Regions from separate parts of the Streptomyces sp. NPDC007901 genome, predicted to be linked through region 1. Evidence: riboswitches for the same ligand, from Rfam matches in the RefSeq annotation. Region 1 holds a riboswitch; each other region holds the start of a gene.

Region 1 (4,203 bases):
GCCGCGGGCCTGGAAGCGGTACGGCCGGACGCCGCGGTGGTCTCCGTGCGGGCACCGTCCCCGGAGGGGGCCGTGCGATGGGCGGCCGACTGCCGTACGGCAGGCCTGGCCGTGGGCTGCTTCCGTCCGCCTTCCGTGCCGGACGGCATCTCACGGCTGCGGCTGACCGCCCGCGCGGACCTCTCCGGGGCCGAGATCGAACGCGCTGTACGTGTGATCGGCGAAACACGACCATGAGTCGGCGTGACACGGCCGGGCTGCGCGCGCATGCGGATACGGAGTCGATTACGGATTCAGTTGCGTACTGATCAGTTTTGTTCGCAGCCTGATCAGCGGGGAGCGCTGATCAGTCGCTGACCGCAGCCACGAAACCCGCCCAGCTCTCGGGGGAGAAGAGCAGCACGGGTCCGGCCGGGTTCTTGGAGTCGCGTACGGCGAGCAGTCCGGCCGGTGGGCCGGAGTGCGGCCGTGCCGTCTCCACGCAGTTGTTCGCACCGGTGCTGTAGCTGCTGCGCAGCCACCGCAATCCGTGCAGATCAGCACTTGAAGGTACGTTCCGAGGCAGTGCAGTCATGGTGCCTCCTTACGCGCCGTCCTGTATCCCGGCGATGTAATCCAACGAGTCCTCGGGCGAAAGGGCGTGGATCTGAAGGGTGTTGAAGGCCTCCGCGTAGGCCTGGAGGTCTTCTTTCCGCTCCAGGTAGAGGCTACTCGTCAACTGGTCGAGAACAACCACATCCAGATCAGAAGTGCTCGGAAATGAGAAGATTACGAAAGGCCCGGTGATGCCGATATGCGCCCCGGCCGCGAACGGCAGCACCTGGAGCCGTACCTGGGGCAGCCGGGCCGCCTCCACCAGCCGCGCCAGCTGCCGTGTCATCACCCCCGGGCCGCCGACCTCCCGGCGCAGCACCGCCTCGTCGAGCACCGCGCTGAGCTCCAGCGGCGGATCGTTGCGCAGCACGTCCTGCCTGGCCAGACGCACCTCCACCAGGGCGTCCAGGGCCTCGTCGTCGAGCCCGTCGGCGGCCACCCGGGTCACGGCACGCGCGTACTCGGGGGTCTGCAGCAGCCCCGGGACGACCAGGGTCTCCAACGTGCGCATCGCCCCGGCCTGCGATTCCAGGCTGATGAAATCCCGGTAGGCGGGCGGCAGCACCCCCCGATAGGCGTGCCACCAGTGGTGCCGCCCGGCCGTGTCCTCAGACCCCGCCAACACCAGCAGCAACTCCCGCAGTTGTCCTTCGACGACCCCGTAGGCGTCGAGGAGTAACCGCACATCGGCCGGTTTCACACCGCTGGCGCCGGTCTCGATCCGGCTCACCTTCGACTGATGCCAGCCCACCAGACGGGCGGCCTCACCGCTCGTGAGACCCACACCGGTGCGCAGCATGCGCAGTTCGGTGCCCAGTTTCCGGCGGCGTACCGCGGGACCGTTCTGCATGGGCTACTCCTTACTCCTTCCGAGCCGCCCAAATACGGTCTGAGGTCGCAGAGTTCACCGCTTCGAGCGACAGATATATGCATATCTTGGTGGATCGCTCCCCGTGACCGGCCCGGTAATGGCAGTCTGACGAAGAAGCACCAGTCCGGGACCGTACTCGAACCTTCCGCGCAGTGTCGGACTCCGGTCCCGAGGAAAGGGACGACCTCGCCATGGCAGACCACCTGGAAGCATCCGTCACTCTGCCGAGCGATCCCGCCTCGGTCTCCACGGCCCGCTCCTACGTGCTGGACATCCTCGCGGAGTGGGGACTGCCACCGGAGACGGAGACCGCGGACACCATCCGCCTCATCGTCTCCGAACTCGCCACCAACGCCGTACAGCACACCTTCGGACAGTCGCCCACCTTCACGGTGGACATGGTCCTCGACCGTGACGAGCACCTGCGCATCGGCGTCACGGACAGTCATCCGCGTTTCCCCAAGAGACTTCCCGCCGCGGTCCAGCAGGACAACGGCCGCGGCATGGTCATCATCCGCTGGCTGACCGCCGAGTGCGGTGGCAAGCTCCGCGTACGCCCCACCCGGGAAGGCGGCAAGACCGTCTCCATCGAACTCCCCTGGACCGTCCCGGCCGGCACCGTCACCGCCGCCGGCCAGCAGGAACCGTAGCCCCGAGCCCCTGCCGGCCGACCGGTGAGCGGGTCAGCTGACCCGGCCGTACCAGACGCTCTTCGTCCAGATCTTCTGGAGCCTGACCACGTCCCCGGTCTTCGGGGCGTGCCAGATCTTTCCCTTCCCGGCGTAGATGCCGACGTGGTAGACGCTGGAACCCGAGTGGAAGAAGACCAGGTCCCCGGCCTTGCGGTTGCCAGCCGAGATGTGACGGGTCTTGTTGTACTGCTGGGCCGCCGTACGGGGCAGCTTCTTGCCCGCCTTCTTGAACGAGTACAGCGTCAGCCCGGAGCAGTCGAACCGGTTCGGTCCGGTGGCACCCCACCGGTAGGGCGCGCCCTTCTTCGACGCGGCGACCTGGAGTGCCTTCGTCCCCATCGTGGCGGCCGAGGCCTCGGAGGCGACACCCGGGATCACGATCGAGCCGCCCACGGCGGCGATCGTCAGCGCCGAGGCCGTACCGGCCCGGGCCATGAGCGACGGAACACGATTGAGCGCAGTCATGCGCAACCCTTCGTCAGCCGCCTGTGAAGGATGACCTGTCGGATTCGGGCTGGCGAAGTTGCCCGGCCGCTGACGCGGCTTCACCCCAAGGGCTGCTCGGCCCGGTCATGGCGTGACCGTCCCGGCGACCCGTCGTGCTTGGGTCCTCCACTCCTGCCGATGCACTTCTGTCGACGGGTCAATCCGGGCGGCGGCAGGACTCGGCGTCCGCCCGGACCGCCCCGCCGCTGTGGCGGGGGCTTGTCGTCAGACAGGGATCTTCACTCACGCGTGTCCGAAAATCCCAATGGAATCGGGGATTTGTGGGGTTACTCACCACCCACCCGTTCGGGTGGACAGTACTGTGTTCGATTCTTCGTCAACTGCCCTGCGTAGCCCCGGACCTGCACGGAAGCACTCGGCGGGCACCCTCGGACCGGCATGCCGAGCGGCCCTGTCGGTCAGGTAAAACCACGCCACGCTCCGCCGAACGGGGGTAACCCCGTTGGGCCGTTTCAACTCCGGCGCGGACAGGGCGTCGACGCGCCCCGACCGATTTCTGCGGCGGTCACCGTACGCAGTCGGGCGGGAGTACGACACGAGCGGTCCGGCGCTCGCCGTCGAGCACCCGCAACGCCCGTGCCAGCGTGTCCCCGTGAAGCTCCGTCTCGCCCCGCCCGTGCATCAGGGCCAGCGCGTCACGCAGCTCGGAAGCGGCGCGCACCAGCGCCTGCGCGGCGCGCAGCCCGCGGTACGTGTCCTCGTTCTGCGCCGGATTGATACGGCCCAGCAGGTCGACCACGTCCAGGTAACGGTCGATCAACTCGCCCTCGGCGCGCGTCAGCGCGGGCAGCGGCGGAAGCTCCGGTGGCAGCATCGCCGGATCACCCCGCGTCCGGCAGGCCGAGCGAGGTCCGGCGGCTGGGTACGACCCGGTCCACCAGCCCGTACGCCAGCGCCTCCCGCGCGTCCAGCACCAAGTCCCGCTCCAGGTCCCGGTGGACCTGCTCGGGGGTGCGCCCGGTGTGCCGGACCAGCATCGCCTCGAGCAGCGTCCGGACCCGCTCCAACTCCGCCGCCCGGATGACCAGATCACTCGGCTGGCCCTGTACCGGTTCGGGCAGCGACGGCTGCTGGAGCACGACGCGGGCGCCCGGCAGCACGGACCGCTTGCCCGGGGTGCCGGCCGCGAGCAGCACGGCGGCGGACGCCCCGGCCTGCCCCAGGCAGATCGTCTCCACGTCGCAGGTGACGTACTGGACCGTGTCGTAGATCGCCGCCATCGCGCTGAACGACCCGCCCGGGGAGTTGATGTACAGCGAGATGTCCCGCTCCGGAGCCGCGTGTTCCAGATACATCAGCTGCGCCATCACGTCGTTCGCGGAGGTCTCGTCCACCGGCGTGCCCAGGAAGACGATCCGCTCCTCCAGCAGCTTCGAGTACGGATCCAGGGTGCGCTGCCCGGAGCTGGTGCGTTCGGTGAACTCGGGCAGGACATAGCGGGCGGACGGTCGGGTCATGGCATACCCCTCCTCGCGGCCGAGGTGTCTCGGCGGCCGGACTCTCTGTAAAAAATGTACAGGACGTACGTAGACCTGGAGA
Region 2 (4,203 bases), on a different contig from region 1:
GACGATCTGCACCTTGTCGCCGAGCTTGTCGGTGAGGACCTTCCAGCCGGCCCAGTCGTCCTCGAACAGCGGGTCCTCGATGGAGACGAGCGGGTAGGCCGCCACGAGCTCCTCGTAGTACTCGGTCATCTCGGCGGCCGAGCGGGACTTGCCCTCGAACTCGTACTTGCCGTCCTTGTAGAACTCGGACGCGGCGACGTCGAGCGCGAGCGCGATCTGCTCACCGGGGACGTACCCGGCCTGCTTGATCGCCTCCAGGATGAGGTCGAGGGCCTCGCGGTTGGAGCCGAGGTTCGGGGCGAAGCCGCCCTCGTCGCCGAGGCCGGTGGCCAGACCCTTCGACTTCAGGACCTTCTTGAGGGTGTGGTAGACCTCGGCACCCCAGCGCAGCGCCTCGGAGAAGGACTCCGCGCCGATCGGGGCGATCATGAACTCCTGGATGTCGACGTTGGAGTCCGCGTGCGAGCCGCCGTTGAGGATGTTCATCATCGGGACGGGCAGCAGGTGCGCGTTCGGGCCACCGAGGTAGCGGAACAGCGGGAGGTCGGACGCCTCGGAGGCGGCGTGCGCGACGGCCAGGGAGACGCCGAGGATGGCGTTGGCGCCGAGCGAGCCCTTGTTGTCGGTGGCGTCCAGGTCGAACATGGCCTGGTCGATCAGGCGCTGCTCGGTGGCGTCGTAGCCGACGAGCTCCGGGCCGATCTGCTCGATCACGGCGAGGACGGCCTTCTCGACACCCTTGCCGAGGTAGCGGTTGGGGTCGCCGTCACGGAGCTCGATGGCCTCGAAGGCACCGGTGGAGGCGCCGGACGGAACGGCGGCACGACCCGTGCTGCCGTCGTCGAGGCCGACCTCGACCTCGACCGTGGGGTTGCCTCGGGAGTCCAGGATTTCCCGGGCTACGACGACGTCGATGGACGGCACGAGCATCTCCTTCTTGGGATGTGACGCTGGTTGTGCGGGGCGCACGCGGGCCTTGTCGGCCCTTGCTCAGCCTTGCGACTAGAGCCTAACCGCCCCGGGGCCGTCGGCCGTCGACCGACCGTCCCGTGGACAAGGACAGACGGTATCTATTGTTCACCCCCGGAACAAAGGGGGGCCGGATGAAGAACGGGAGAAGAACGGGCCAAAGAGAAACCCCGCCCCGGTGCGTACGGGGGAAAACGCACCGAGGCGGGGGGCCCGTGGGGGACGGGGGTGACCCTCACGTGGTCCCCACTATGAGGACCACGGCTGTGAGGGGGCTGTGGTTCAGCCAGGTCTTACTTCAGGTGCAGCTGCTGGCCGGGGTAGATGAAGTCGGCATCGTCGACGATGCCCTTGTTCAGCTTGAACAGCTCCTGCCAGCCGCCCTTGACCTTGTGCTTCTCGGCGATCGAGCTGAGGGTGTCACCCTTGACGACCTTGTACTCGCCGTCGCCCTTCTTGACCTTCTTGCCGGTCGGGGTGGTGACGGTCTTCTTGGCGGCCGGACGCTCGGCGGAGCGGGAGGCGGCCTGGGTGTCGGTCGAGCGGGTGCTGGTGCTCGACGAGTTGGAGGAGCCGGCGCTGCTGCCCGTGTAGGTGGCGCTGGACAGGCCCGTGCCGCAGACCGGCCAGGCACCCTTGCCCTGCGCGGCGAGGACCTTCTCGGCGATCGTGATCTGCTGCGCCTTGGTGGCCTGGTTGGCCTGCGCGGCGTAGGCGGTGCCGCCGTACGCGGCCCAGGTCGAGGCGGAGAACTGCAGGCCGCCGTAGTAGCCGTTGCCGGTGTTGATGGACCAGTTGCCGCCGGACTCGCACTGGGCGACGGTGTCCCACTCGGAGGCGGTGGCGGCGGAGGCGCTGCCGGCCGCCATCAGCGGGGCGGCGACGGCGACGCCGGTGACCCCGGCGACGGCGATGGCCCGGACGGCCTTGGACGGACGGCGGTGCTTGCCCTTGCCGGAAAACAGCATGGATCGATCCCCTCACCGACGCCTGCGAGGTGAGCTGTCGGGTTCGGGCCGGTTGAGTTGCCCGGCCGCACACCTGCCTGTCGGTGCGCGGCTTCACCCCGAGCCGGTTCCGGCGGCCTTTCGGCCATGAGGCCCCTGAGGGCTCAACTGCCGGACCCGGCACTTACCTTGGGTCCCCCGCTCCTGCCTACGGCGCTTGACGCGACGACTGTTCCCGGACGGCCGCTGGCAGGACTCGGCGTTGCGACGGCCGGGGCTCGTGGTGACGAGCGGCCTTGACCGTAAACAGGGCATCAGGTGAATTTCAAAGATGATCAGGGCTTCTGAGACTCATCCCACACTTTCACCAAACCGGACATTAGCGTCGAAGCGGGGCGCCAACTCCCGCTGCTTTTCGCCCGATTAGCTGCTGAGTTTCAGGGTCTGACCGGGGGCGATGGCGTTCGGGTCGGCGCCGATGTCCGCCTTGTTCGCGGCGTAGAGCGCGCGCCATCCGCCGTCGAGGTCAAGGGAGTCGGCGATGGAGGCGAGGGTGTCGCCGTCGCGGACGGTGTAGGTGCCGCTGTCGCGGGAGACGTGACGCCCGGAGGAGGTGACCTTCTGACCGTTTGTCGCACTTTCGTCCGCCGAGCCACCGCGGTGCTTGCCGCCGGTGCTCGCGGTCCCCGTGTCGACCAGACTCCAAGACCCGCCGGTCTGCCACGAATTGTCCGAGTCGTCGGCCTGGGGCACGACGGGGTTCTCGTCGGCCTTCGAGGCATCGGACTTGGATGATTCCGACTTGTCCGTCTTGGTGGATTCGCTGGGGGTGTCCGTCTTGGAGTCGCCGCTCGCGCTCGCGCTCGGGGAGGGAGTGACGGAGGCTTCCCCGGAGTCCGTGGCGTCCGAGGAGGAATCGGAACCCGAGGAGGAGGACGAATCCGACAGTCCGGAGGACGAGTCCGACGAGTCGGATGAACCGGACGAATCATCCGAGCCGCCGGCGCCCGGGTCGACGTTCACCGAGGCGTCGTCCGAGGAGAGCCCGGCGAGCAGGGCGCAGGTCCGCCAGGGCTTGGTGCCCTGGTCGGCGAGGATCTTCTCGGCGACCGCGATCTGCTGCGAACGGCTCGCCAGGTCGGGCGTGGTGGCGTACTGCGTGCCGCCGTACGCGTCCCAGTCGTCCTGCGACATCTGCAGGCCGCCGTAGTAGCCGTTGCCGGTGTCCATGCTCCAGGAGCCGCCGCTCTCGCAGTTGGCCACGTGGTCCCAGGTGGTGCCGTCGGCCGCGTTGGCGCTCGCCGCGCCGAGCAGCGGGAGGGCGATGGCGGAGCCGGTCACTCCGGCCGCGACGAGGAGAGCCGGAGCCTGACGGGGGCGACGGTGACGACCGTTCCCGGAGAGCATGCGGAAACCTTTCGAGCGACAGCGGTGACCGGTGCGGCGGGTCCCGCAGGGGCGCCGCACTGATGGGTGAACGTATAGGCAGACGATCACTTGTCACAAGTTAATGCCGCGCAGATCACGTGAAGATCACAGACTTGAGTGCTGGTCACCTTTGGCTGGTAAGGGGCTTACCGGTGACTTACCGGGCGACGGGGGTGAACTCCACCGGAAGGGTGCGCAGTCCGCGCATGATGAGCCCGCCGCGCCAGCGCAACTCGCCCGGATCCGCCGCGAGTCGCAGATCGGGCAGCCGGGTGAGGAGGGTGGCGAGCGCGGCCTGGCCCTCCAGGCGGGCGAGCGGGGCGCCCAGGCAGTAGTGGATGCCGTGGCCGTATCCGAGGTGCTGGTTGTCCCTCCGCGAGAGGTCCAGGGTGTCCGGCTCGGCGAACCGCTCCGGGTCCCGGTCCGCCGCGGCCAGGACGACCAGCACCGGGTCGCCGGCCGCGATGCGCTGCCCGCCGATGCCGAGCGGCTCGGTGGCGAACCGCCAGGTGGCCAGCTCCACCGGTCCGTCGTAGCGCAGGAGTTCCTCGACGCCGGTCTCCAGCAGACCGTGTTCGCCGACGGCGAGGGAGTCCTGCAGCCGCGCGCGCTGCTCGGGGTGGGTGAGCAGGGCGTACGTCCCGTTCCCGATCAGGTTGACGGTCGTCTCGAACCCGGCGAACAGCAGGATGAAGGCCATGGCGGCGGCCTCGTTCTCGGTGAGGTGCTCGCCGTGGTCCGAGGCCCGGATGAGCCCGGAGATCAGATCCTCGCCCGGACCGGCCTCGGCGGGCAGCGCCTCCCGCTTCCGGTGGATCAGCTCGGCCAGGTAGCCCCGCATCTTCTTCACCGACCGCGC
Region 3 (4,203 bases), on a different contig from region 1:
CGATGTAGTCGTGGAAGTGGTGGGCGCCGTTGGAGACACCGGGCGCGACGATCACGTTGTCCGAGTTGAACAGGCCGTTCGCGTTGACACCGCAGCTGGAGGCGAAGGTGCCGGTGGAGCCGCCGGACTGCTCGGCCGGGGTCTGCACATTGGGCTGGACGGTGGTGATGTCGGCGTAGTCGGCGGCGACCGGGCCGTTGCCGCCCTGGCCACCCTGTCCGCCGGTGCCCGTGCCGGTCCCGGTACCGGTGCTGCTGCCCTGGCTGGGCGTGGCGCTGTCCTGAGGTGCCGCCGACTGCTCGCCGCCCTGGTTCGAGGAGCGCAGGGTGCAGGCGGCGAGGTCGTCGAGGCCCTGGGGGCGGTCGCCCTCGCGGTCGATGGCGTCGGCGATCCGCCCGAGCGTCTCGGACCGCTTCTCCTTCAGCGGATTCATGATCGTCTGGTCGGCCAGGCCGGGGTTCTGCTCGATCGCGGCAGCGGATTCCTTGAGTTGCTGGTAGGCGGCCGCGATCTGCTGGTCCAGTTCGGCGAGTTCACGGTCGACGTCGGACCGGGCCCCGTCGGGCACCGCCGTCAACTCGCTGCCGACGTCGGGGCAGTAGACCGTGGGCGCGGAGAGCACCTGGCCCTGCCAGGGCTGCTGGTCCGAGCCGCCCTCGGTGGCCGACGCGTAGACGTTCACCGCGACCAGCCCTCCCCCGCCGAGCATCAGCGCGACCGCTGCGAACGTCGCGCGTCGTGCTCCGGTCGGTCGTCTGCGCCTGTTACGTCTCAAGGTCGTACTCACGGTCGTACCCCTGCGTGGTCGTGGGCGGCCGGGCATGGAAATCCCCGGCTTCATACGGACCGCGACACCACCGTGTTCAACGGTCTCAAGAATTCACGGTGACCTCACAGGCAGCACACCCGTGGAGTGACCGGTCGACTACGGAACGCACACGACGGGGCTCCGGATCGTGCCGCGCAATTTTTACGTTTCATGGGAAACTGGTGCGAAAACGGCGGGGAGGTGACCCTGTCATGAGCGAGGCGGAGATCGACTACGCCGCGGTGTTCCAGACACTGCCCGGGATGGTGGCGCTGCTGACCCCCGAGTTGGTGTACGCGGACGCCAACGAGGAGTTCCTGCGCATGGCCGGGCGCAAGCGCGAGGACATGGTCGGCCGGTATCTGTTCGACGTGTTCCCGGACAACCCCAACAACAGCACCGCGACCGGTATGCGCAACCTGGAGACCTCGCTGCTGCGGGTGCTGGCCACCGGCGAGCGGGACACCATGGCCCTGCAGCGGTACGACGTGGAGATCCCCGACCGGCCCGGGCACTGGGAGGAGCGCTACTGGAGCCCGGTGAACGTGCCGGTCCTCGGCCCGGACGGGACGGTCGTCCTGCTGGTGCACCTGGTCGAGGAGGTCACCGAGCTGATCCGGGCGCGCCGGGCCGCCGGCGACGGACGGACCCAGGTCCTGGAGGCCGAGCTGTACCGGCGCGCGGGCGAACTGCAGGAGATCAACGAGCGGCTGCGGCAGGCACACGCGCGGGAGCGCGAGGTGGCGGTCGCCCTGCAGGAGGCGATGCTGCCCGCCCCCCGGCAACTGGAGCACCACCCGGCGGCCGTGCGCTACCGGCCCGCGACCGGGGCGCTGAACGTGTGCGGCGACTGGTACGACCTGGTCGACCTGGTCGGCGGCGACTGCATCGGCGTCTCGGTCGGCGACGTGGTCGGGCACGGGCTCGAAGCGGCCTGCGTCATGGGGCAGTTGCGCAGTGCGCTCAGCGCGGTCTCCCGGGTGGCGGAAGGCCCGGCACAGGCGCTCGGCGTGCTGGGGCGGTACGCGCATGTGATCGACGGCGCCGAGTCGGCCACCGCCGTGACGGCGTTCGTGGACTTCGCCCGTCACACGGTCACCTACAGCAGCGCCGGGCACCCGCCGCCCGCCCTGCTGCACACCGACGGACGGGTGGAACTCCTCGACCGGGCCACCGATCCCCCGCTCGACGCCCGCCCCGATCCGCTGCCGCGCCCGCAGGCCGTCACCGCGTTCGAGGACGGCGCCGCCCTCGTCCTCTATACCGACGGACTGATCGAGCGCCGCCGCGAGGACATCGACACCGGGCTCGCCCGGCTCACCCGATCCCTCGCCGCACACCGCGAGTTGGACCCGGAGGATCTCGCCGACGCCGTCCTGCGGGAGCTGCTGCCACCGGATGGCGCGACCGACGACACCGCCCTGGTCGTCGTACGACTGTGATCAGCGCACGCGCGAAATGCCGTCCCGCACAGCCCCATACCGAACAGTACGACGAACATCACAAATACGTATCGGACATTACGCACGTCAACCTTCACACGAGTGACACAAGTTGGCTAAGTTGACGGCTAAGCCGCTCGGCTCCCCCCGGCGAATCCCGTCGGGCCGTGCGGCCTCCGCCGAGTCCGGTGTGCCCTCGTGGGGCGATCCGGAGCCGGGGACCCAACCGATCACTGGGGTGAATCGGCCAACTGCCCACAGGGCAAGGGCCGTAGGGCATACCTTCCGGATTCGACGCCCGAACCCGACAGCTAACCCGGTAGGCGGAGTACGGAAGGAGCACGACCCCCATGGCGTCCGAGAGCCGTGACGAGGTTCGACAGCGGATCAACAGCCTCTACGACCAGGCCGAGAACGCCACCGGGAACTACAACGCCACCCGTGCGATGAGCGGAGGCTCGCGCTCACGCGGTGTCCCGCTGTTCAAGCGGCCCCGCCGTGACGACCCGGGGCTGGACAACATCGCCCGGGAGTGGTTCGAGGGCGCGCGTTCGAGGCTGGGGCCGAGTGTCCCCGCCGCGCTGCCCTCCGACCGCATACCCGACCGGCCCGGCCCGCGCCGGCCCGTCAGCTCCATGGCCGCCGACCTGCTCGGCCAGCTGGAGGGCTCGGGTCCGTCCCGGCTGGAGCTGACCGCGGGACCGTCGGGGCAGACCGACATCGAGGTCGTCCGCGAGCTGCCGGCCCGCCCGAAGCTGGAGCTGACCGCCGGACCCGCCGCCGCGCTGCCGGCCGGCCCGTCGAGCCCGCCCAAGGCCGTGTCCGCCGCCGCGCCGCAGCGGGCCGCGCCGGGTACCTCCAAGACCAAGAACCAGCTCAAGATCGCCAAGGCCCGTGAGCTACTGTCCCAGCGCACCGGTCAGCGCGCGGTGGCGGCGCTCGAGGCGGCCCCCGCCGCACAGACGCAGACCTCGTGGGGCGTCCCCGAGGCCCAGGCTCCGGCGCAGCAGCAGTGGGCGGCCCCCGCCGTCGGCATCCCGGCCCAGCGCACCGACAGAGGCTCCTTCGGGTCCGGCGCGCCCGCCGGTCCGGGCAGGCTCCCGGCGTCGACCCCGTCGGACACCGGCACCATCCCGGTCGTGTCCCCCTCGGACACCGGCACCTTCCGCATCATGTCCCCCGGCGCCGGCACCCCCCAGCGCAGGAACCCGGCGGGCGCCGGCGCCCGCGGCATGGCCCCCGGCGATGCGGGTGCACCCCAGCCGATGCCCCCGATGGACGCCCCCGCCTCCCGCGTGATGAGCCCGGGCAGCGCCGACGCCACCCAGGTCATGCCCCCCGTGGACACCGGCGCCTCCCGCATCATGAGCCCGGGCAGCGCGGGCATACCCCAGGCGATGCCCTCGATGGACCTCGGCGCCTCCCGCGTGATGAGCCCGGGCAGTGCCGCCGCCACCCAGGTCATGCCTCCGGTGGACATGGGCGCCTCGCGTCTCATGAGCCCGGGCGCGGGCGCGCCCCAGGCCATGCCCCCGATGGACACCAGCGGCTCGTGGGTCATGACCCCGGGCGGCACGGGTGCCTTCCCGGCCGCCGGCCCCATGGACATGGGCGGCGTCCCCGCCCCGGCACCGAGGGACACCGGTTCCTTCCGCATCATGACCCCGGGCGCCACGGGCTCGTTCCCGATGCCGACGTCGCCCGACGCGGGTGCCTTCCCGGCCGCGGGTCCGTCGGACTCGGGCGCCTACCCGGCCGCGGCCCCCGCCGCGCCCATGTCGGCCCCGATGGACGCCGGGGCCTTCCAGGCCATGGCGCCGAACGCGACCGCGGCCTACGCGAGCGCGCCCCCGATCGCGGCTGACCTCGGCTACGCGGTCGCCGCCGACCCCGGCTACCCGGCCGCCGCGTACCCCACGGCGGCCCCCGCCGCTGCCATGGCCGCCATGACGC
Region 4 (4,203 bases), on a different contig from region 1:
CCGCGGCTGCTGGTCAACTCCGCGCAGCGGCGCGCGGCCCGGGTCGCCGCCGGCCGCTCCGAGTACCCCCTCAAGGTCACGGTCACCGCGACCGGCGACCTCGACCCGGACGCGAGGTTCTGGCACACCGGCGGCGAGAAGATCGTCTACACGACGGACGAGGGTGCGCGGCGGGCCAGCGGCCTCGGCATCGCCGCCGACGTGGTCTCCCTCGGCGCCGACCTCGACTGGCACTCGCTGCTGGAGCACCTGTACGACGTACGGGGCGTACGGCGCCTCATGGTCGAGGGCGGCGGCACCGTCCACACCCAGCTCCTCCAGCAGGGCCTGGCCGACGAACTCCAGCTCGTCCTCGCCCCGCTCTTCGTCGGCGACCCCAAGGCGCCCCGGCTGTTCGGCCCGGGCGGGTACCAGGCCGGGCGGCTGCGGCTGGCCGACACCCGCCGGATCGAGGACGTCGTCCTCATGCGGTACGAGCCCACCGCCCCCGGCGAGGGCGCGTCGGTGTCCGCCGCGGACCGGGCGTGGCTGCGGCTCGCCTGCGAGCTGGCGGCCGAGTGCCCGCCGTCCCGGACCGCGTTCAGCGTCGGCGCGGTGGTCGTCGCGGCCGACGGCACGGAACTGGCCCGCGGCCACTCCCGGGAGGCCGGCGACCCGGTGGTGCACGCCGAGGAGGCGGCCCTGGCCAAGATCCCCCCGGCCGACCCCCGCCTCCCCACGGCCACGGTCTACACCAGCCTCGAACCCTGCACCCACCGCGCCTCCCGCCCGCACCCCTGCGCCGAGCTGATCCTCCGGGCCGGGGTACGACGGGTGCTGACCGCGTGGCGCGAGCCGGACACGTTCGTGACGGCGGCCGACGGGACCGGGATGCTGCGGGAGGCGGGGGTGCGGGTGCTGGTGCTGGGGGAGTACGAGAGCGCGGCGAAGGCACCGAACGGGCATCTGCTGGGCTGAGCGGGCGTGTGGAGCCGAGGCCCCACGGACCCCATCGGTATCAACCCGTGTGACTCCCCTCCTTCTGATGGCGTATGCTGGTTTCACCGACGCGGGGTGGAGCAGCTCGGTAGCTCGCTGGGCTCATAACCCAGAGGTCGCAGGTTCAAATCCTGTCCCCGCTACTGATGACTCAGGGCCGGAATCCAAGATCGAGGATTCCGGCCCTGAGTCGTACCCGGGCCGTTCTGTGGGGAGCCGTGCCGTGGGCCCTGGAGAGGTGCCGGAGGGCGGGTCCGCAGCCGCCCGCACCCTGGCCCGCCCCGCTGACCGCCGCACCCCTGCACCACCGTCCTCACGGGCGTCGCCGCGCTCTCGCCACCTACGCCGTGCACGCGCGCTTCGGCTTCCTTCCCGACGCCGACGCCCTGACCGAGATCCTGACCGTGGCGACCGTCGCCGTCCTCGCCGTCGGCATCAACCGGATCGTCCGCATCGGCGACCAGCGCCTCGCCCCCGTCCGCGAGATCGCCGAGGCCGCCCAGGAGGGCGCCTTCATCGGCGGCGACCTGTACGCCGTCCGCTGGTGCGCGAGGCCGTGCGGCGCGGCGGGGTCGAAGTCGACGAGGGGTTCGCCACCGCCGTACTCGCCGAACTCCCGCACGGCGACGGCCGGGTGTCCGCGGTGCGGGCGCCAAAGGCCGCGCTGCCGCTCGGGCCGTCGAGCACGCGTTCCCCGGCGGAGCCACCCTGCTGCTGCTGTACACCGACGGCCTCTCCGAGGCGTGGGACGCGCACGGCCGCTTCTACGATCCCGAACGGCGCCTGGCCGGCCGTACCTTCGCTTCCCCCGGCGCCGGTGACACAGGGTCGCCGGACGACCGCCCTCCGCATAACGTCTGAGTCACCATCAAAACGTGTGTGACTCCTGTGCTGAGCAGGAGGCCCGGTCGACTCGACCGTTTTTGACCTGTCGTGGCTGGTAAGTCCATGCTTTGAAAGCTTAATGATCAAGGAGAACAGCTTGGAATCTGACAGCTGGGTCTATTAACGTTCGATAACGCAGCGCGGTCGTCCCAGCCGTCACCCGCGACGGCTCCGCGCGCACGCGCCGAATCCCGCAAGGGAACCGGGGAACCACCACCTTGGGGTGAATCGCACGGCTGCCGCCGGTAGGAATCGGCCGGTATACGCGCGTAGGAGACCTTCCCGCTCCGAACCCGTCAGCTAACCCGGTAGGCGACGGAAGGAAAGGAGTGCGCCCGCGTGGCGTCCAACCGGCCTGCTCCGACAGCCCCGTTCGTGCCCAGCCAGCGTCAACCCGACACCTTCGGCTACGGCAGCTACCGCACCGACGAGGGCCCCTGGGAGGAGTGGAACCCCACCGAGGATTCCCTCACCCAGGTACGCGGCCGGCACCGCGTCGCCAAGCAGAAGGGCGGCGGACTCGCCCGCAGCTCCACGGTGCTCGGCGTCGGCGTCATAGCCGCCGTCGGCGCGGGCGGCATGGCCAGCGCCAACACCGGCAAGCCGCCGGTCTCCATCTCGCTGCCCGACCTGCCGTCGTCCGTCGACTCCCTGCTCGGCGAGGGCGGCGGCCACCAGGCCACCCAGACCGCGCTCAGCAGCGTCACCACCACGACGAACGCCACCGACGCGGACTCCTCCTCGTCCGACGCCGGTGAGGCGCTGCGCAGCCGGATCATCGCCCAGGCCGAGCAGCAGCAGAACCAGCTCGACACCAAGGCCAGCGCCAAGGCCGTGGCCGCCGCCGACAAGGCGGTCTCCGACGCGGAGGCCAAGGCGGTGAAGGCCGCGGCCGCCAAGGCCGCCGACGCCAAGGAGCAGGCCGAGGCCGACGCCAAGGCGAAGGCCGAGAAGGAGCGCCTCGCCGCGCTGGCCAAGCAGTACACGCTGCCGGTCGTCTCGTACACGATCACCGGCACCTTCGGCCAGGCCGGCTCCATGTGGTCCTCCGGCTACCACACCGGCCTCGACTTCGCCGCGCCCACCGGCACGCTCATCAAGGCCGTCCACAGCGGCACGGTCACCGAGGCGGGCTGGGCCGGCTCCTACGGCTACCGCACGATCCTGACCCTGGACGACGGCACCGAGCTCTGGTTCTGCCACCAGTCGTCGATCAGCGTCTCCGTCGGCCAGAAGGTCGCCACCGGCGATGTCATCGGCCGCGTGGGCGCCACCGGCAACGTCACCGGCGCGCACCTCCACCTGGAGGTCCACCCCGGCGGCCAGGCCACCGGCATCGACCCGATGACCTGGCTGCGCAGCAAGGGCCTCAACCCGTAACGGGACACCCCCTACGAGCCACGATCCCCGGGATCCCCGGCGGCCCCGACGACAACCCCCCGGCGTCCGGGCCGCCGGTCCGGTGTTTCCGGCGGGGTGCCCGTGCGCCTGTTTACGAAACCTTCGTACTGCGCCGGGATGGCCTGCCGGGGCGACCCGCGTTGATACAGAGCATGACTGCTCTTCGCAAACTCGGCTCCTCCGACCTCGAGGTCTTCCCGCTCTCCCTCGGCGGCAACGTCTTCGGCTGGACCGCCGACGAGGCCGCCTCCTTCTCCGTCCTCGACGCCTACGCGGCCGCCGGCGGCAACTTCGTGGACACCGCCGACTCCTACACGGCCTGGATCGAGGGCCACCAGGGCGGCGAGTCCGAGACGATCATCGGCAAGTGGGTCAAGGCGCGCGGCAACCGCGACGACATCGTCATCGCGACGAAGGTCAGCCAGCACCCCGAGTACCTCGGCCTGTCCGCCGCCACCATCAAGGCCGCCGCCGACGCCTCCCTGCGCCGCCTCGGCACCGACCACATCGACCTCTACTACACGCACTTCGACAAGCCGGAGATCCCGGTCGAGGAGATCATCGGCGCGCTCGACGAGCTGGTGCGGGCGGGCAAGGTCCGGCACATCGCCGCGTCCAACATCACGCCGGAGCGCCTCCAGGAGTCCCTGGACCTCTCCGACCGCGAGGGCCTCGCCCGGTACGTCGCCCTCCAGCCCCACTACAACCTGGTCTCCCGCGACACCTACGAGGGCCCCCTCCAGGACCTCGCCTCCCGCACCGGCCTCGCGGCGGTCCCCTACTTCTCCCTGGCCGCCGGCTTCCTCACCGGCAAGTACCGCCCCGGCACGACGGTCGACAGCCCCCGTGCGGGCCGCGCCGCCCCGTACCTGGAGTCCGAGCGCGGCCAGAAGGTCCTCGCCGCCCTGGACGAGATCGCCGAGACCCACTCGGCCCCCG

The links. A riboswitch is a leader RNA that binds a small molecule or an ion and turns the genes downstream of it on or off. The one in region 1 is predicted to bind cyclic di-AMP.
Positions count from the first base shown of each region.
Region 2: linked by a shared signal. The riboswitch ahead of ACFZDK_RS36875 (transglycosylase family protein) and the one ahead of ACFZDK_RS27540 (NlpC/P60 family protein) in region 1 are both predicted to bind cyclic di-AMP.
Region 3: linked by a shared signal. The riboswitch ahead of ACFZDK_RS19900 (NlpC/P60 family protein) and the one ahead of ACFZDK_RS27540 (NlpC/P60 family protein) in region 1 are both predicted to bind cyclic di-AMP.
Region 4: linked by a shared signal. The riboswitch ahead of ACFZDK_RS46950 (peptidoglycan DD-metalloendopeptidase family protein) and the one ahead of ACFZDK_RS27540 (NlpC/P60 family protein) in region 1 are both predicted to bind cyclic di-AMP.

Region 1 covers NZ_JBIBKW010000008.1:448,567-452,769, reverse strand. Annotated here, with positions in the region: gene ACFZDK_RS27560 (aminotransferase class I/II-fold pyridoxal phosphate-dependent enzyme) at 1-237, shown strand, start outside; gene ACFZDK_RS27555 (DUF397 domain-containing protein) at 347-574, opposite strand; gene ACFZDK_RS27550 (Scr1 family TA system antitoxin-like transcriptional regulator) at 584-1,444, opposite strand; gene ACFZDK_RS27545 (ATP-binding protein) at 1,657-2,115, shown strand; gene ACFZDK_RS27540 (NlpC/P60 family protein) at 2,149-2,622, opposite strand; cyclic di-AMP (ydaO/yuaA leader) riboswitch at 2,626-2,808, opposite strand; gene ACFZDK_RS27535 (hypothetical protein) at 3,170-3,478, opposite strand; gene ACFZDK_RS27530 (ATP-dependent Clp protease proteolytic subunit) at 3,486-4,121, opposite strand.
Region 2 covers NZ_JBIBKW010000014.1:103,380-107,582, forward strand. Annotated here, with positions in the region: gene eno (phosphopyruvate hydratase) at 1-930, opposite strand, end outside; gene ACFZDK_RS36875 (transglycosylase family protein) at 1,263-1,937, opposite strand; cyclic di-AMP (ydaO/yuaA leader) riboswitch at 1,942-2,142, opposite strand; gene ACFZDK_RS36880 (transglycosylase family protein) at 2,340-3,323, opposite strand; gene ACFZDK_RS36885 (cytochrome P450) at 3,502-4,203, opposite strand, start outside.
Region 3 covers NZ_JBIBKW010000005.1:542,886-547,088, forward strand. Annotated here, with positions in the region: gene ACFZDK_RS19890 (DUF1996 domain-containing protein) at 1-709, opposite strand, end outside; gene ACFZDK_RS19895 (SpoIIE family protein phosphatase) at 1,021-2,250, shown strand; cyclic di-AMP (ydaO/yuaA leader) riboswitch at 2,418-2,592, shown strand; gene ACFZDK_RS19900 (NlpC/P60 family protein) at 2,601-4,203, shown strand, end outside.
Region 4 covers NZ_JBIBKW010000025.1:14,142-18,344, reverse strand. Annotated here, with positions in the region: gene ACFZDK_RS46965 (dihydrofolate reductase family protein) at 1-957, shown strand, start outside; tRNA gene ACFZDK_RS46960 (tRNA-Met) at 1,048-1,121, shown strand; gene ACFZDK_RS46955 (hypothetical protein) at 1,319-1,600, opposite strand; cyclic di-AMP (ydaO/yuaA leader) riboswitch at 2,036-2,195, shown strand; gene ACFZDK_RS46950 (peptidoglycan DD-metalloendopeptidase family protein) at 2,203-3,243, shown strand; gene ACFZDK_RS46945 (aldo/keto reductase) at 3,417-4,203, shown strand, end outside.